DNA from 2 places in the Exiguobacterium sp. s39 genome. Region 2 is predicted to be linked to the other one. Evidence: riboswitches for the same ligand, from Rfam matches in the RefSeq annotation. Region 2 holds a riboswitch; the other holds the start of a gene.

The links. A riboswitch is a leader RNA that binds a small molecule or an ion and turns the genes downstream of it on or off. The one in region 2 is predicted to bind S-adenosylmethionine.
Region 1: linked by a shared signal. The riboswitch ahead of mtnK (S-methyl-5-thioribose kinase) and the one ahead of KNQ11_RS09220 (methionine ABC transporter ATP-binding protein) in region 2 are both predicted to bind S-adenosylmethionine.

What each region holds. Positions count from the first base shown of each region.
Region 1 is NZ_JACSNA010000002.1:298,343-305,872, reverse strand. Features, by position in the region: gene KNQ11_RS13050 (sugar ABC transporter ATP-binding protein) at 1-160, opposite strand, end outside; gene KNQ11_RS13045 (sugar ABC transporter substrate-binding protein) at 157-1,239, opposite strand; gene mtnA (S-methyl-5-thioribose-1-phosphate isomerase) at 1,251-2,300, opposite strand; gene mtnK (S-methyl-5-thioribose kinase) at 2,297-3,463, opposite strand; SAM riboswitch class I at 3,542-3,645, opposite strand; SAM riboswitch class I at 3,851-3,952, shown strand; gene KNQ11_RS13030 (2,3-diketo-5-methylthiopentyl-1-phosphate enolase) at 4,023-5,213, shown strand; gene KNQ11_RS13025 (2-hydroxy-3-keto-5-methylthiopentenyl-1-phosphate phosphatase) at 5,210-5,869, shown strand; gene KNQ11_RS13020 (methylthioribulose 1-phosphate dehydratase) at 5,866-6,486, shown strand; gene KNQ11_RS13015 (1,2-dihydroxy-3-keto-5-methylthiopentene dioxygenase) at 6,503-7,039, shown strand; gene KNQ11_RS13010 (arsinothricin resistance N-acetyltransferase ArsN1 family A) at 7,164-7,530, shown strand, end outside.
Region 2 is NZ_JACSNA010000001.1:1,758,527-1,766,056, reverse strand. Features, by position in the region: gene KNQ11_RS09240 (class I SAM-dependent methyltransferase) at 1-165, shown strand, start outside; gene KNQ11_RS09235 (S-ribosylhomocysteine lyase) at 169-633, shown strand; gene KNQ11_RS09230 (PLP-dependent cysteine synthase family protein) at 630-1,553, shown strand; gene KNQ11_RS09225 (bifunctional cystathionine gamma-lyase/homocysteine desulfhydrase) at 1,546-2,712, shown strand; SAM riboswitch class I at 2,770-2,874, shown strand; gene KNQ11_RS09220 (methionine ABC transporter ATP-binding protein) at 2,953-3,975, shown strand; gene KNQ11_RS09215 (methionine ABC transporter permease) at 3,972-4,637, shown strand; gene KNQ11_RS09210 (MetQ/NlpA family ABC transporter substrate-binding protein) at 4,670-5,503, shown strand; gene KNQ11_RS09205 (MDR family MFS transporter) at 5,583-6,833, shown strand; gene sufC (Fe-S cluster assembly ATPase SufC) at 6,967-7,530, shown strand, end outside.

The DNA of each region.
Region 1 (7,530 bases), on a different contig from region 2:
ATAAGACTTTCATCAACGTCGACTTACCGGCACCATTCGCACCGACAAGCGCGTGGATTTCACCGGATTTCACTTCAAACGAGACTTGTTTTAAGGCTTGCACTCCTGGAAACGCCAGTGAAATCCCAGTCATCTTCAAGTGATGATTGGTAGACGTCATTGTTTTTTATGGACGTCACGCAACCGGTCCATCCACGGTTCATTGAATTTGTCCGATGTACTCCATCCTTTGATGATCGTATCGAGATTGTACATCGTCGTATCCTGCTTCAACGCCTTCTGCTCCACGAGTTTCGCGTCGAGATCAAAGCTATCCGGTGTCTTCTCGCCAGCGATTTTCTTAGCCAGTAATCGCATGTCCGTTTGTCCAATCAAGAATGGATCCACCGCACTCGTCGAGACCCAGTTACTGCCTTTTTCACGCATCAGGTTGATATCCTGATTCGAGACATCGATCGAGATTAGCGGGATTTCTTGACGTTTATTATCCTTGAGCGATTTGTAAGCCCCTTTTGCGACTTCGTCCCACGCTCCCCAAACCGCATCAATGCTTCCTTTCGGATATTTCGCGAGAATCGCATTCATCTTCGTTGCGATATCCCCTTGGACATCTTGGAAATTTGTCGGTCCAACCGTCTCAAGCGTTTTGATCTTACCGTCTGCTTCGTACGTCTTATAGATTTCCTGACGACGATCGAGCGGGGCAAAACCTGGTCCGAACCAAAGTTTGATGACACGGACTGGCTTTTTGTCCGTCACCTTCGTCACTTCATCAAGCGATAGCTTCGCGAGTTGATGATCGTTTTGGAACGTTTCCGTCACACCTTTTAACGCCGTTCCTTTTTTCTTCGTGACCGTATCGAACGTCACGACCTTCAGCCCTTTGTCGACCGCTGGTTTAATCATGTCATAGGCGTAGTCTTCCTTACCGTGCGAGATGATGAGCCCGTCATAATCTTGCTGAATCGCTTGCGCGACAAGCTCCTTGAACTTGACGTCGTTACCTTCCGAAATGAACGTGCTGACTTTAAAGCCAAGCGCTTCGCCTTCACTTCGTGCGCCATCAAGGAATTGTTTCGTATGGTCGTCCGATGCTAGGTTGCGGATGACGGCGATCTTGACGTCCGATTGAACCCCTTTTGGTACATCCTTGACGACCTTCGTCGTCGTGGCTTCTCCATTCGCACAAGCCGCTAGTAACAGTGCCGGTGCTAGGACGGCGTAAGCTAGTTTTTTCATGACATATCTCCTTATCCGAGGGGTTGAAGCCCTGTTAATTGTTCAATCGTTTCTTCATTCGGTTGCGTGATGACACCAAGTTCGGTAATGATGCCCGTGATCAATGTGTGTGGTGTGACATCAAACGCCGGGTTGAAGACAGCGACGCCTTCCGGTGCTGTCGCAATACCTTGGACAGTCGTCACTTCCTGCGGATCACGTTCTTCGATTTCGATCGCGTCTCCGGAAACGAGCGAGAAGTCGAACGTCGAGAGCGGTGCTGCGACGTAAAACGGAATACCAAAAGCTTGCGCGAGCAATGCCAATTGGAACGTCCCGATTTTATTCGCGGTATCTCCGTTTCGTGTAATGCGGTCGGCACCGACGATGATCGCATCGATCTGTTTTTCTTTCAGCGTATGGGCGACCATGTTGTCCGTAATTAACGTGACATCGATGCCGGCACGTTGCAGCTCCCATGTCGTCAATCGTGCTCCCTGCAGTAACGGTCGCGTCTCACTCGCAAAAACGGATAATTCGATGCCGCGTTCTTTTGCGATGTAGAACGGCGCAAGTGCCGTTCCATAAGCAGCGGTCGCAATCGATCCAGCATTACAAATCGTTAGGATCCGGTCGCCTGACTGGAACAATTCCAGTGCATGAATCCCGATTTGACGTGACGTCTGCGCATCCTGGTCGTATAAGGCGACCGTCCGTTTTTCCAACCGTTCGCGAATCTCTTCTACCGACGTCCCGTCTTGAATGATTGGATTCAATTGATCGAGGACATTTCGCAAGTTGACGGCCGTCGGTCGTGTCGCGAGTAACGTCGCCGATGTCTCAAGCAAGGCTTGCTTGTAGACCGGTAGCTCTGCTTCAAAGCGGTACGCTTCTTGAACGAGCACGAATCCACCGAATAAGCTGATCGCAGGCGCGCCCCGGACACGTAGTTGTTTAATCGCCTCAACCGCTTGCGCGAGATCAGCAATGACTTCATAGTGCTCTTCTTGCGGTAGACGTGTCTGATCGAGAATCGTCAAGACACGGTCTTCGTAACGAATACTTTGGACGAATGTAGTCATCGGCTGAGTTCCTCCGTTACGTCAAAGTTTCGTAAATCATCGAATGTCCGGCATTCTGTACGGCGTTTGATTAACGCCGCTCCTAGACGAAGAGCGTGACGTTTCCGCTCTAAGCGTTCCGTCGTTGAATCGATTGATTCTAAATCAGCGACCGGTGCAAGACCAATCGTCCGCCGAATCAATTCGCAACCGGCAAAGCCAAGGGCATCCTGCAAGATCGTGCTCAGTACATCATCGACGAGTCCTGATGCCTGGAACGGTTCGACGGCTTCCCGTTCCCATAATGCACGGAACGTTGAAGCGAACGTCAGCCAGAACGTATCGATATCCTTGATTCGGGCGTCACGTCGTGTAGGGTAATCCGGATATGCCGCGAAGAATAGATGCGCAATGAACTGTCCGACATCGAATCCGAATGGACCATAAAAGGCGAATTCTGGATCGATGACTTTCGTTTCCGTCGCCGAGGCGAAGATGCTTCCTGTATGTAGATCGCCGTGCAGCAATGCATCTCCTTTCGTGATGAAGAGCGCTTCGAGTTTTGCGACTTCGCGTTTTAACTCATCGTCTGCCCATAGACGTGCCACCTCTTCTTCGAGTCCGGCTTCAATCTCGTTCGTCTCCGCGTCATGAAACGGATCCGTGAAGATTAATTTTTCCGTGATGTCGCACAAGTCTGGATTGTAGTACGTTCGGGCGACACGTTTCTTTTCAACCGGACCAAGCGCAAAGTCCGATGTATGGAATAACGTCCGAGCGAGATAAGAACCGATATGTTCCGCAAGCAACGGATACTGTTCACCTGCGAGTAAACCGCTTCGAACGATCGTCAGATGTGAAAGATCTTCCATGACCGTATACGCCTCTTCATGACTAGCATGAAAAACACGTGGCACGAACGGTACGGCATGCCGTGCGAATTCACGGAGTGCGGATTGTTCGATCCACGCTCGTTCGAGCGATAACGGCCAGCTCTCCCCGACGACCTTCGCATATGGTAATGCTTGTTTTAAAATCAAGCGATGTTCGCCTTCTCGAATCCGAAAGACGAGGTTGAGGTTCCCGTCGCCAATCTCTTCTGCTTCGACGGCTCCATCGCCGATCAGTCCTAATGTCCGAACACGGTCAATCGCGTCCTGTTCTGTGAATGCTTTATATGTCATCTTAGTTTCCCCCTATGTGATACACGAAAAAGCGCCTCTTTTCGTCATCGAAAAGAGGCGCAGAAAAGTCACTGCGTCCTCTTATCTCTCAGACGAAACGTCTGTTGGATGTAGCACCGTGCCCAGTGGTCGGTTGCTGCGGCGTCATCGGGCCAATTCCCTCTGCCAACTCGCGATAAGAGTCGTATGTAGTTGTCGTGTGTGATATTGATTTGAATCTTACGCAATCGACTTCCTCGCTGTCAAATCGAAATCAAGCAGAAACGGACATCATTTTTAAGTCATCTATAGAAAGAGTATTTTCAAAAAAATAAATTTTCTAAAAATAGTTTGACAAGTGGCGATTCTCATGTAAAAATTGCAATTAGATTTCACAATTTCATCCAATTCTTATCAAGAGCAGACGGAGGGACAAGCCCTACGATGTCGCAGCAACCGACCTTTTGGCACGGTGCTAATTCTTGCAGCTACTAAGCTGACAGATAAGAGTCCACGTTCGAATTATTCATGGTCTCCTGTCGCTGACGAGAGACCATTTTTTTGTTGAAGGAGGAAAGACATGGCTTATATCACTGCTACTTATCAATTGACTGCCCGTGATCGACTCGAGCAACGCGCTGAACAACTCGCGCTTGGTCTGACAGTCGGTTCTTGGACGGAACTGAATCATCTCGAACAACAACAACTCGCCTCGTTCAAAGGGGAAGTCGTACATACCGAAGAGCGCGATGGCAAAGGATATATCACGATTCGTTATCCGGAACATAACGTGTCGCGCGACTTTTCTGCGATTCTGACGACCGTCTTCGGGAAACTCTCACTCGACGGTGAAATCAAACTAACAGAATTGCTATTACCCGATACATTTACGTCGGACTTTCCAGGTGCGAAATTCGGGATCGAAGGGGTCCGCTCCTTGATTGGTGTCGAAGATCGCCCATTATTAATGAGCATCTTCAAAGGAGTCATCGGACGGGATTTATCGTTCCTTCGTGATCAACTCGAAGGACAACTCGCTGGTGGGATTGACCTCGTCAAAGACGATGAGATCCTATACGACAATCCGTTGACACCGACGATTGACCGGGCACGAATCGGACGTGAGGTCATCGATGCTCACTTCCACCGGACCGGTAAACGTGCGTTATATGCGATCACACTCAGCGGTCCCGTCTTTACGCTCAAGGATCAAGCCAAGCGATTGATTGATGCTGGAGCGACTGCTTTCTTGCTGAATACCTTCACATACGGACTCGATGTCTTACGCGAACTGGCAAGTGATCCGGAAATCAACGTTCCGATCTTCAATCATCCGGCATATAGCGGTGCGTTGATCGCTAGCCCGAATCACGGAGTCGCAGCCCCTGTCTTACTCGGCACATTACCGCGTGCTGCTGGAGCAGACTTGACGCTATTCCCGTCTCCTTACGGCAATGTCGCTTTGCCAAAGGATGTCGCTCGTGGCATCGCGGTCGAAGCGACCCGTCTCGGGCAGACGAAATCGATCTTCCCGGTTCCTTCAGCCGGTATTCATCCTGGACTCGTCGCTCAACTCGTACGGGACTTCGGGATCGATTCCGTCATCAACGCCGGTGGCGGCGTACATGGTCATCCGCAAGGTGCTGCGGCTGGCGTCATTGCTTTCCGTCAGGCACTCGATGCGGCACTCGCAAATGAATCCCTATCGACGGCAGCATCGCGTCATGAAGAATTACGAATTGCCCTCGACGCTTGGGGGATCAAGTCATGACCGTACGGATTCTTTGTGACTTCGACGGGACGGTGACGACACAGGATAACATCATCGCACTCATGCAGGCATTTGCGCCAGCGAGTGACTTCGAACCGTTGAAACACGGTGTACTCGACCGGACGTTATCGATTCAGAGTGGTGTCGGGCAAATGTTCGCACTTCTGCCGTCTGACGGAAAAACAGCCTATCTTGACTTTTTGTTGGAGCGTGCCGTCATTCGCGACGGATTTTCGGAGTTACTGCAGTACAGTCGTCGTCAAGGCATCGATTTTTCGATCGTCAGCGGTGGAATGGACTTTTTCGTCGAACCAATCTTAGCGCCATTCCTCGACCAAGAACAGATTTACTGTAACGTCGCTGATTTCAGTGGTCCATTCGTCCATATCGATTGGCCAAACGCCTGCGATGCCCATTGTACGAACGGGTGCGGCTGTTGTAAAACGTCCGTTGCCCGGACACTACGTAAAGACGGTGACGTCATCATCGTCATCGGCGACTCGGTGACGGACTTCGAACTCGCAAAACAAGCGGATCGTGTCTATGCCCGTGATTATCTGATCACGTTGTGTGAAGAGAATGATATCGCCTATACACCGTTTGAGACGTTCCACGATATCGTTCATGATTTAACACGAGCGGAGGTGACAACATGACATTCATGCGACGGTATGAAGAGCTACGCGCCATCAAACAAGAGCTTGCGGCGCGCGATTGGTTCCCTGGTACGAGTGGCAATCTCGCCATCCGGACATCCGGTGTCCCGGTTGAATTCCTTGTGACAGCAAGCGGAAAAGATAAACGGCAAACGACTCCTGACGACTTCGTTCATGTCGATGCGACCGGTCAATTGATCGGTGAGCAATCCGGGCGTCCTTCCGCCGAGACATTACTCCATGTCGAAGTGTTCAATCGAACGGACGCCGGTTGTTCCCTACATGTCCATACGATTGCGAACAATGTGATTTCGGAACTCTATGGCGATCAAGGCAGTATCACCTTTTCCGGTCAAGAAATCATCAAGGCACTCGGACACTGGGAAGAGGATGCGACGGTCACGGTACCGATCATTCCGAATCATGCGGACATCCCGACGCTTGCCGCTGCTTTTGCACCGCATGTCACAGCAGACAGTGGTGCCGTCCTGATCCGCAATCACGGGATCACGGTCTGGGCACCGACCGCCTTTGAAGCAAAGAAACACCTCGAAGCCTTCGAGTTTTTATTCAATTACACGTTGACGTTGCAATCATGCCGTCAATCCATTCATTAAAAGGAGGAATCATCTCATGGCAACAGTCTTATTCCAAGAAACAAACACACGGTATACGGATCAAACGGAAGTCACTGACTTCCTCGCGTCACGCGGCGTTCTTTACGAACAGTGGGACGTTTCGAAACTTCCAGCGCCTCTCGTTGAGAACTTCACACTGACGGATGCAGACAAACAAACGATTCTCGATACGTTCGCTCCCGAAATCAAAGACGTATCAGAACGTCGTGGGTATCAGACAGCTGATATCATCTCACTTTCGGATACGACACCGAACCTTGATGAGTTGCTCGTCAACTTCCAGAAAGAACATCATCACACGGATGATGAAGTTCGTTTCATCGTCAGCGGTCATGGCGTCTTCGCGATCAAAGACGAAGAAGTCGGCTACTATAACATCGAACTCAATCCTGGTGATTTAATCTCCGTTCCTGTTAACACACGCCACTACTTTACGCTTCAAGACGATCGTAAAGTCGTTGCTGTTCGGATCTTCGTCACGACAGACGGCTGGGTTCCGATTTACGAGAATGAGACGTCAACGGTCTCTTAAGATCGATAAAAGCGCTGTTTTCCTTCATATGAATGGAATCAGCGCTTTTCTTATCGCACAAACATATCACTACATTGATACGTAACCGATATAATAAAGGAAAAGCGATGAGGAAGTGAGCGTCATGCATATTCGTCCCGTAATGGAACACGACTTACCAGCGATTCTCGCCATCTATAACGAAGGTATCGAAGATCGGATCGCAACGCTTGAGACCGACCAAAAGGACTTATCCTTCATGACCCAGTGGTATGCGGAACGCACCGATCGATATGCTGGATATGTCGCTGAAGATGACACAGGTGTCCTCGGCTTCATTTCCCTCGATCCGTATAATCCGCGTCCTGTCTACGCATCCGTCGGTGAGATTTCGGTTTATATCACTCGGACACATCGTGGACAAGGGATTGGCACACGTTTGCTCGAAACGATTGAACAACATGCCCGTGATCATCATATGCATAAGCTGATCCTCTTTACCTTCCCGTTCA
Region 2 (7,530 bases):
GCACGTGCTCAAGGGTTCGACGCGTTAGCGGAAGATCTCGAACGCGAGTTCTACCCGTTGATTCCAGTTATGGAAGAATTGTTTACAGCACGGGGATTCACTGTTAAATTTATACAATACAATCACTTCGTCTGGCTCGTAGAAGCCGAGAAAATGGGGGAATAAATCATGGCACTTCAAAAAATGAACGTCGAAAGCTTTAACCTGGATCATACGAAAGTCAAAGCACCTTATATCCGCGTCGCGGGTTATAAAGAAGGTAAAGTCGACCAAGTCGTCAAATACGATATCCGTTTTACGCAACCAAACGTTGAGCAAATGCCGATGCGTGCGATGCACACACTCGAGCACTTACTTGCTGAAAACATCCGTAACTACTCGGATGATGTCATCGATGTCTCGCCGATGGGATGCCAAACAGGTTTCTACATGGCGATGATGAATTTCGACTCGGTCGAAAAAATGAGCGAACTCGTTGAGAAGACGTTGAAAGACGTCCTCGCAGCAGAAGAGATTCCAGCGCAAAACGAAGTCCAATGTGGATTTGCGAGCGCACATGACCTCAAAGGAGCGAAGCACTATGCCGAGAAAATGCTTGCCGGTCGTGATGAATGGGACATCGTCTTCGGATGATCGCGAACAACGTCCGCGACCTCGTCGGAAACACACCACTCTACGAGATCACTTCATTCGATTTGCCTGCTGGTACGCGCATTTTGGCGAAGCTCGAATGGATGAACCCTGGGGGCAGCGTCAAAGACCGCCTTGGCATTCAACTCGTTGATGCAGCAATCGAAAACGGACATGTGACACCAGGCGGTACGATCATCGAGCCGACAGCCGGGAATACCGGCATCGGCTTGGCGCTCGCCGCTAAGAAATACGATCTCAAAGTCATCTGTGTCGTTCCGGAAAAATTCAGTCAGGAAAAACAGACGTTGATGCGGGCACTCGGCGCAACCGTCGTCAACACGCCGACTGAACTCGATATGCAAGGGGCTATCGACCGGGCAAAAGAACTCGGTCAGGAAATTCCGAACAGTTACGTTCCGTTACAATTCGAAAACGAAGAGAACCCAGTCACGTATCAGCGGACACTCGGTCCTGAGCTGATTGCGGACTTGCCGCACATCGACTGGTTCGTTGCCGGTTGTGGTTCAGGTGGTACGTTCGCCGGAACAGCGGACTTCTTAAAACAACGTCTCGGTACAAAAGCAGCAATCGTCGAACCGGAAGGCTCCGTCTTAAATGGTGGTCCAGCCGGTCCGCATAAGACAGAAGGTATCGGTACAGCAAAATGGCCAAGTCTCGTTCCGCGTGAACTCGTCGACGAGATTCATACGATTTCTGACCGTGATGCATTTGACGCAGTTCATACACTCGCTGCTCGCGAAGGATTACTCGTTGGTAGTTCAGCAGGTGCAGCGCTTGTTGCTGCGCTTGATATCGCAAAGCGTCACCCCGGCAGTACGATCGTCACCGTCTTCGCAGACAGTGCCGAACGCTACTTGAGCCAACAAATCTTTGAAAAGGTGGACGAAACTCATGCGTAAGAAGACAGCATTGATTCATGGAGGAACAGGTGTCGACCGGGCAACAGGAGCCGTCACACCTCCGATCTATCAAACAAGCACATACAAGCAGGATAAAATCGGTCAACTCAAGGACGGATATGAATATTCACGGACAGCGAACCCTACACGGACGAGCATCGAACGATTGATTGCGGATCTCGAGGGTGGCGCACGTGGTTTTGCCTTCGGTTCTGGGATGGCAGCGATCCATGCCGTCTTCCACTTGCTTGAGTCTGGCGACCACATCGTCATGACGGATGACGTCTACGGTGGTACGTTCCGCTTGATGCAACGCGTCTTACCGAAGTTCAACATCGAAGTGACATTCGTCGATACGACGGACCTTGCGGCGACGGAAGCAGCGATCCAGGACAACACGAAGATCGTCTACGTCGAAACACCGACGAACCCGTTGTTGAAAGTTACGGATATCGCAGCGATTGCAACGATTGCCAAACGTCACGATCTTAAACTCGTCGTCGACAACACGTTCGCGACACCGTATCATCAACAACCACTCGCACTCGGTGCAGATATCGTCTTGCACAGTGCGACGAAATACATCGGCGGACACTCGGACGTCGTCGCTGGACTTGTCGTCGTCAAAGATGATGCGCTCGGCGAAGAGCTGCACTTCATCCAAAACTCGACAGGCGGCGTGCTTGGACCGCAAGACAGCTTCTTGCTCGTCCGTGGTCTTCGTACACTCGGTATCCGAATGGATGCGATCGAAGAGACAGCACATGATCTCGTTGCGTTCCTACAAGCGAAAGACATCGTCTCGAACATCTTCTACCCAGGACTTGCATCGCATCCTGGTCACGACATCCAAGCGAAACAAGCGACTGGATTTGGTGGGATGATCAGCTTTGATGTCGGTTCAGCAGCGAACGCAGAAAAACTCGTCGAGGCGACACACTTCTTCACACTCGCTGAGAGTCTTGGTGCCGTCGAGAGTCTGATTTCGGTGCCGGCACGGATGACGCATGCGTCAATCCCAGCAGAACGTCGGGCAGAACTCGGCATCACAGACGGTCTCGTTCGGATTTCAGTTGGACTTGAAGACGCAGAAGATTTGAAAGAAGACTTAACACGTGCTTTCACGTTCCTCGAAAAAGTTTCTGAAAAAACTGTTTGACAACAAAAATAACCCCTGCTAATATTCAGAATATATTCTACAAACTTAATACCGAAACTCTTATCGAGAGTGGTGGAGGGACTGGCCCGATGAAACCCGGCAACCGCGGATCTAATCCGAAGTGGTGCTAATTCCAGCAGACAAAAGTCTGGGAGATGAGAGCAAATGGTTTTGTGTACTGAAAAGTGCGCGCGTTTGCTCTAAAACGCGCGCACTTTTTTTATTTTAGGAGGGACAGTTGTGATTCGTTTACAAGACGTAGGAAAGATTTATCGCTCAAAGCGCGGAGCGGTCGAAGCCGTCGCGAATGTCGATCTGACAATCGAGCGCGGTGAAATTTTTGGAATAATCGGTTATTCCGGAGCAGGGAAATCGACCCTGATCCGATTGCTGAATATGCTCGAAGCACCAACTAGTGGTTCGATCCAAATCGATGGTGTTGAGATGACATCACTGAAACCAAAAGAATTACGAGGCGTCCGCAAGAATGTCTCGATGGTCTTTCAGCACTTCAACTTACTATGGTCACGGACGGTTGAAGAGAACATCATGTTCCCACTCGAGCTCGGTGGCTTCCCGAAAGCACACCGCAAGGAACGGGTCGCGGAACTGATCCAACTCGTTGGTTTGGACGGACGCGAAAAAGCCTATCCGTCACAATTATCGGGTGGTCAAAAACAACGTGTCGGTATCGCTCGGGCACTGGCATCGAACCCGGACGTTCTCTTATGTGACGAGGCAACAAGTGCACTCGATCCGAAGACGACGGATTCAATCCTTGAGTTACTCGTCGACATCAATGAAAAACTGAAACTGACGATCGTCTTGATCACACACGAGATGCACGTCATTCAAAAAATCTGTCACCGGGTCGCCGTCATGGAAGCCGGTAAAATCGTCGAGCAAGGACCGGTCGCAGAAGTCTTCCGTCATCCGAAGCAAGCGATGACGAAGGAGTTCGTCAAACAATTGACGTCGCCTTCGGAAAACGAGTTGACGTTCGCGAAACTACGCGAACGGTACCCAACCGGAAAAATCGTTCAGTTGACGTTCGTCGGATCGACAGCGGAAAGCCCGATCCTCGCGGAAGTCATGAAGGATTCACCGGTCCTGTTCAACATCATCGGCGGAAACGTCGGTCAATCACAGGAAGGGGCACTCGGTACACTGTTCATTCAGTTGATCGGGGAAACAGAAGCAACACAAGCGGTCATCACGAAGCTTCAAGCCAGTGATGTTGAAGTGGAGGTGGATCACCGATGATTTCATTCTTTGACAACCTAGATTGGGACATGGTGTGGGAAGCGACAGGCAGTACCGTCTATATGACGGCAATCGCTGGGGTTTCGACATTCGTTCTCGGTTTGATCATTGGTTTACTATTGTATGCGACAAACGAAGAGTTATTGTTCAAGAATCGGGCGTTCTATTCAGTGTTGAGCTTGATCGTCAACGTCTTCCGTTCGATTCCGTTCATCATCTTACTGATCTTATTGATTCCATTTACGACAGCGATCGTCGGTTCGTTCCTCGGACCAACGGCAGCATTACCGGCACTGATTTTCGGTGCTGCACCATTTTACGGTCGGATGGTTGAACTCGCGTTACGCGAAGTCGATAAAGGTGTCATCGAGGCAGCTGAATCGATGGGGGCGACGAAGTTCCAAATCATCTATAAAGTCTTAATCCCGGAAGCGTTGCCTGCCATCGTTTCTGGTATCACGGTCACACTCGTCTCACTTGTCGGTTATACGGCAATGGCCGGAGTAGTCGGTGGAGGTGGACTTGGGGACATGGCCTTCATCGAAGGATTCCAGCGTTCTCAAAACGATGTCATCGTCATTGCGACACTCTTAATTTTAGCGATCGTCTTCGTCATCCAAATCATCGGTGACTTGCTGATCCGCGCAATCGATAAACGTTAATTCAAAACTTAATCATATTGGAGGAATCATTCATGAAAGTTTGGAAAAAATTCGTAGGTACTGCCGCTGTATCCGTTTTAGCAATCAGCCTTGCTGCATGTGGCGAAAAATCATCAGGATCAGGTAGCGACGACAAGACACTCGTCGTTGGTGCATCAAACGTACCGCACGCTGAGATTCTTGAGCACGTTAAAAAAGAATACGAAGCAAAAGGTTACAAACTTGAAATCAAGAAGTTCCAAGATTACGTACTTCCGAACAAAGCACTCGCTTCAAAAGAAATCGATGCGAACTACTTCCAGCACGTACCGTATCTTGAGCAACAAGAGAAAGAAAACAAATCGTATAAGTTCGCGAACGCAGGTGGCGTCCATGTTGAACCACTCGGTATTTACTCGAAGAAATACAAGTCACTCGATAAGTTACCAAACGGTGCAACGATCCTGACGAGCTCAAACGTCGCGGAACGGGGTCGTGTCTTGACGTTCCTTCAAAATGAAGGATTGATCAAACTCAAAGACGGTAAAACGACAGATGCACAACTCGGTGATATCGCGGAGAACCCGAAGAAACTCAAGTTCAAAACGAACATCGAAGCATCACTGCTTCCGCAAGCTTACAAAAACAATGAAGGCGACGCCGTCCTCATCAACACGAACTATGCGATCGATAACGGTCTGAACCCGTTGAAAGACGCGATCGCTTCAGAAGATGAGTCTTCACCATACGTCAACATCATCGTCACACGTGATGGCGATGAGAAAGACAAGCGTGTCACAGCACTTCTTGACGTTCTGCACGAAAAGAAAAACCAAGATTGGATCCTCGACAAGTACAAAGGTGCTGTCGTTCCAGTCAGCAAATAAGTTCACCGAAGCCGGCATCCTTCCTATATAATGGAAGGATGCTTTTCATTTGTCTGAAACAGGGGTTAGGGGGAATCATATGCAACGCATACGTCAACTGCATCCGTTGACACTCGGGGTCTTGTTCGGGACGTTTTTCTCGCGTCTCGGAACGTTCATCACGATGCCGTTCTTCGCCATCTACATGACGACCGTCCTGAAGTTTGATCCGGTCGATGTCGGCTGGGTCCTCAGTATTTCGGCGATCGCCAGTCTCGTCATGAGTTTCATCGGCGGTACCTTGTCGGACCGTTATGGAAGGCGGGCGATGATGCTTGCCGGAACGATTGGGTTCGCGGTCGTCTTCATCGCGCTAGCACAAGTCGAGACGTTCTGGGCGTTCTTTACGCTCAGTGCCTTGAACGGTGTCTGTCGCTCGATTTTTGAACCATCCGCCCGTGCCTTGATCAGTGATACGACGGACGAAGCGAACCGATTGTTCGTCTTCAATATCCGTTACGCGATGATCAACATCGCAGCAGCGATCGGACCGGGAATCGCTTTACTGCTGAGTGCGGGGAACACGTCCGCGACGTTTTACATCACGGCGTTCGTCTATATCGTGTACGGGGTGATGATCGGTATCTTATTCAAACGCCATCCGATCACCGAGACGCATGGTGGGAAAAAGGTCTCGTTCGGAGCAACGGTTCGTCTGTTGCGGACGGATATCGCCTTTACGCTGGCACTTGCCGGCATCATCTTCGGCGTCTTTGGCTACAGCCAGTTCAACTCGACCTTGCCACAGTTCTTGACGGAGACGTCACTCCTTGAAGGCGGGAAGACACTCTATGCGATCTTAATCACGATCAATGCGATCACCGTCTTAATCGTCCAATATCCGATCATGAAGTTTGGTGTCAAGACGTCACCACTCGTCTCGATCACGACCGGGATTGCGACTGTTGCGATCGGATTGTTCATCATGGGAAATGCGAACGCGATCTGGTTGATGATCGTCGCGATGTTCATCTTCACGTGCGGGGAAGTCATGATGTTCACGATGACCGACATCTTGACCGATCGGTTCGCGAAGCCGGAATTACGGGGCAGTTATTTCGGAGCGATGGGCTTGACGTCGATCGGACAATCAATCGGTCCGATCGCTGGAGGACATTTGTTAAGTTTATATGGAGCGGACCGTCCGTTACCGATTTTCGGGATATTAGCGGGCTTGACATTATTCGGAATACCACTGCTCTTACTGTCACAACGGATTCATCGGGCTTCGACGATCGAGGAACTCGAGGAACCGGTGAAACTTTCGAATGATTCTCAACAAAACGCATGATTTTGAGAAAAATCAGCGAGCGATGACGCTTGAATAATACGCGATGTTTCTTTAAGATTAGAATGATACTAAATTAGTAACGCTCGTGTTCTGAATCGTCAGTCACGAAATGAATAGATGGAGGGATTCTAACATGAAGGCTTCACACTTGAAGATTGAAGATCTACACGTCGCGATCGACGGCAAGGAAATCTTGAAAGGCGTCAACTTGGAAATCAAAGGCGGGGAAATCCACGCGGTCATGGGACCAAACGGGACAGGTAAATCAACACTCGCATCAGCATTGATGGGTCACCCATCGTATGAAGTGACATCTGGTTCAGTCACACTCGACGGCGAAGACGTCCTCGACATGGAAGTTGATGAGCGCGCACAAGCGGGTATGTTCCTCGCAATGCAGTACCCAAGCGAAATCAGTGGTGTCACGAACTCCGACTTCCTTCGTTCAGCGATCAACTCGCGTCGTGAAGAAGGCGATGAAATCTCACTCATGAAGTTCATCCGTGAGCTTGATTCACAAATGGGTCTTCTCGAGATGCCTTCAGAAATGGCACACCGTTACCTCAACGAAGGTTTCTCTGGTGGAGAAAAGAAACGTAACGAAATTCTTCAGATGATGATGCTTAAACCAGCAATCGCGATTCTTGATGAAATCGATTCAGGTCTTGATATCGATGCACTTAAAGTCGTCGCAAAA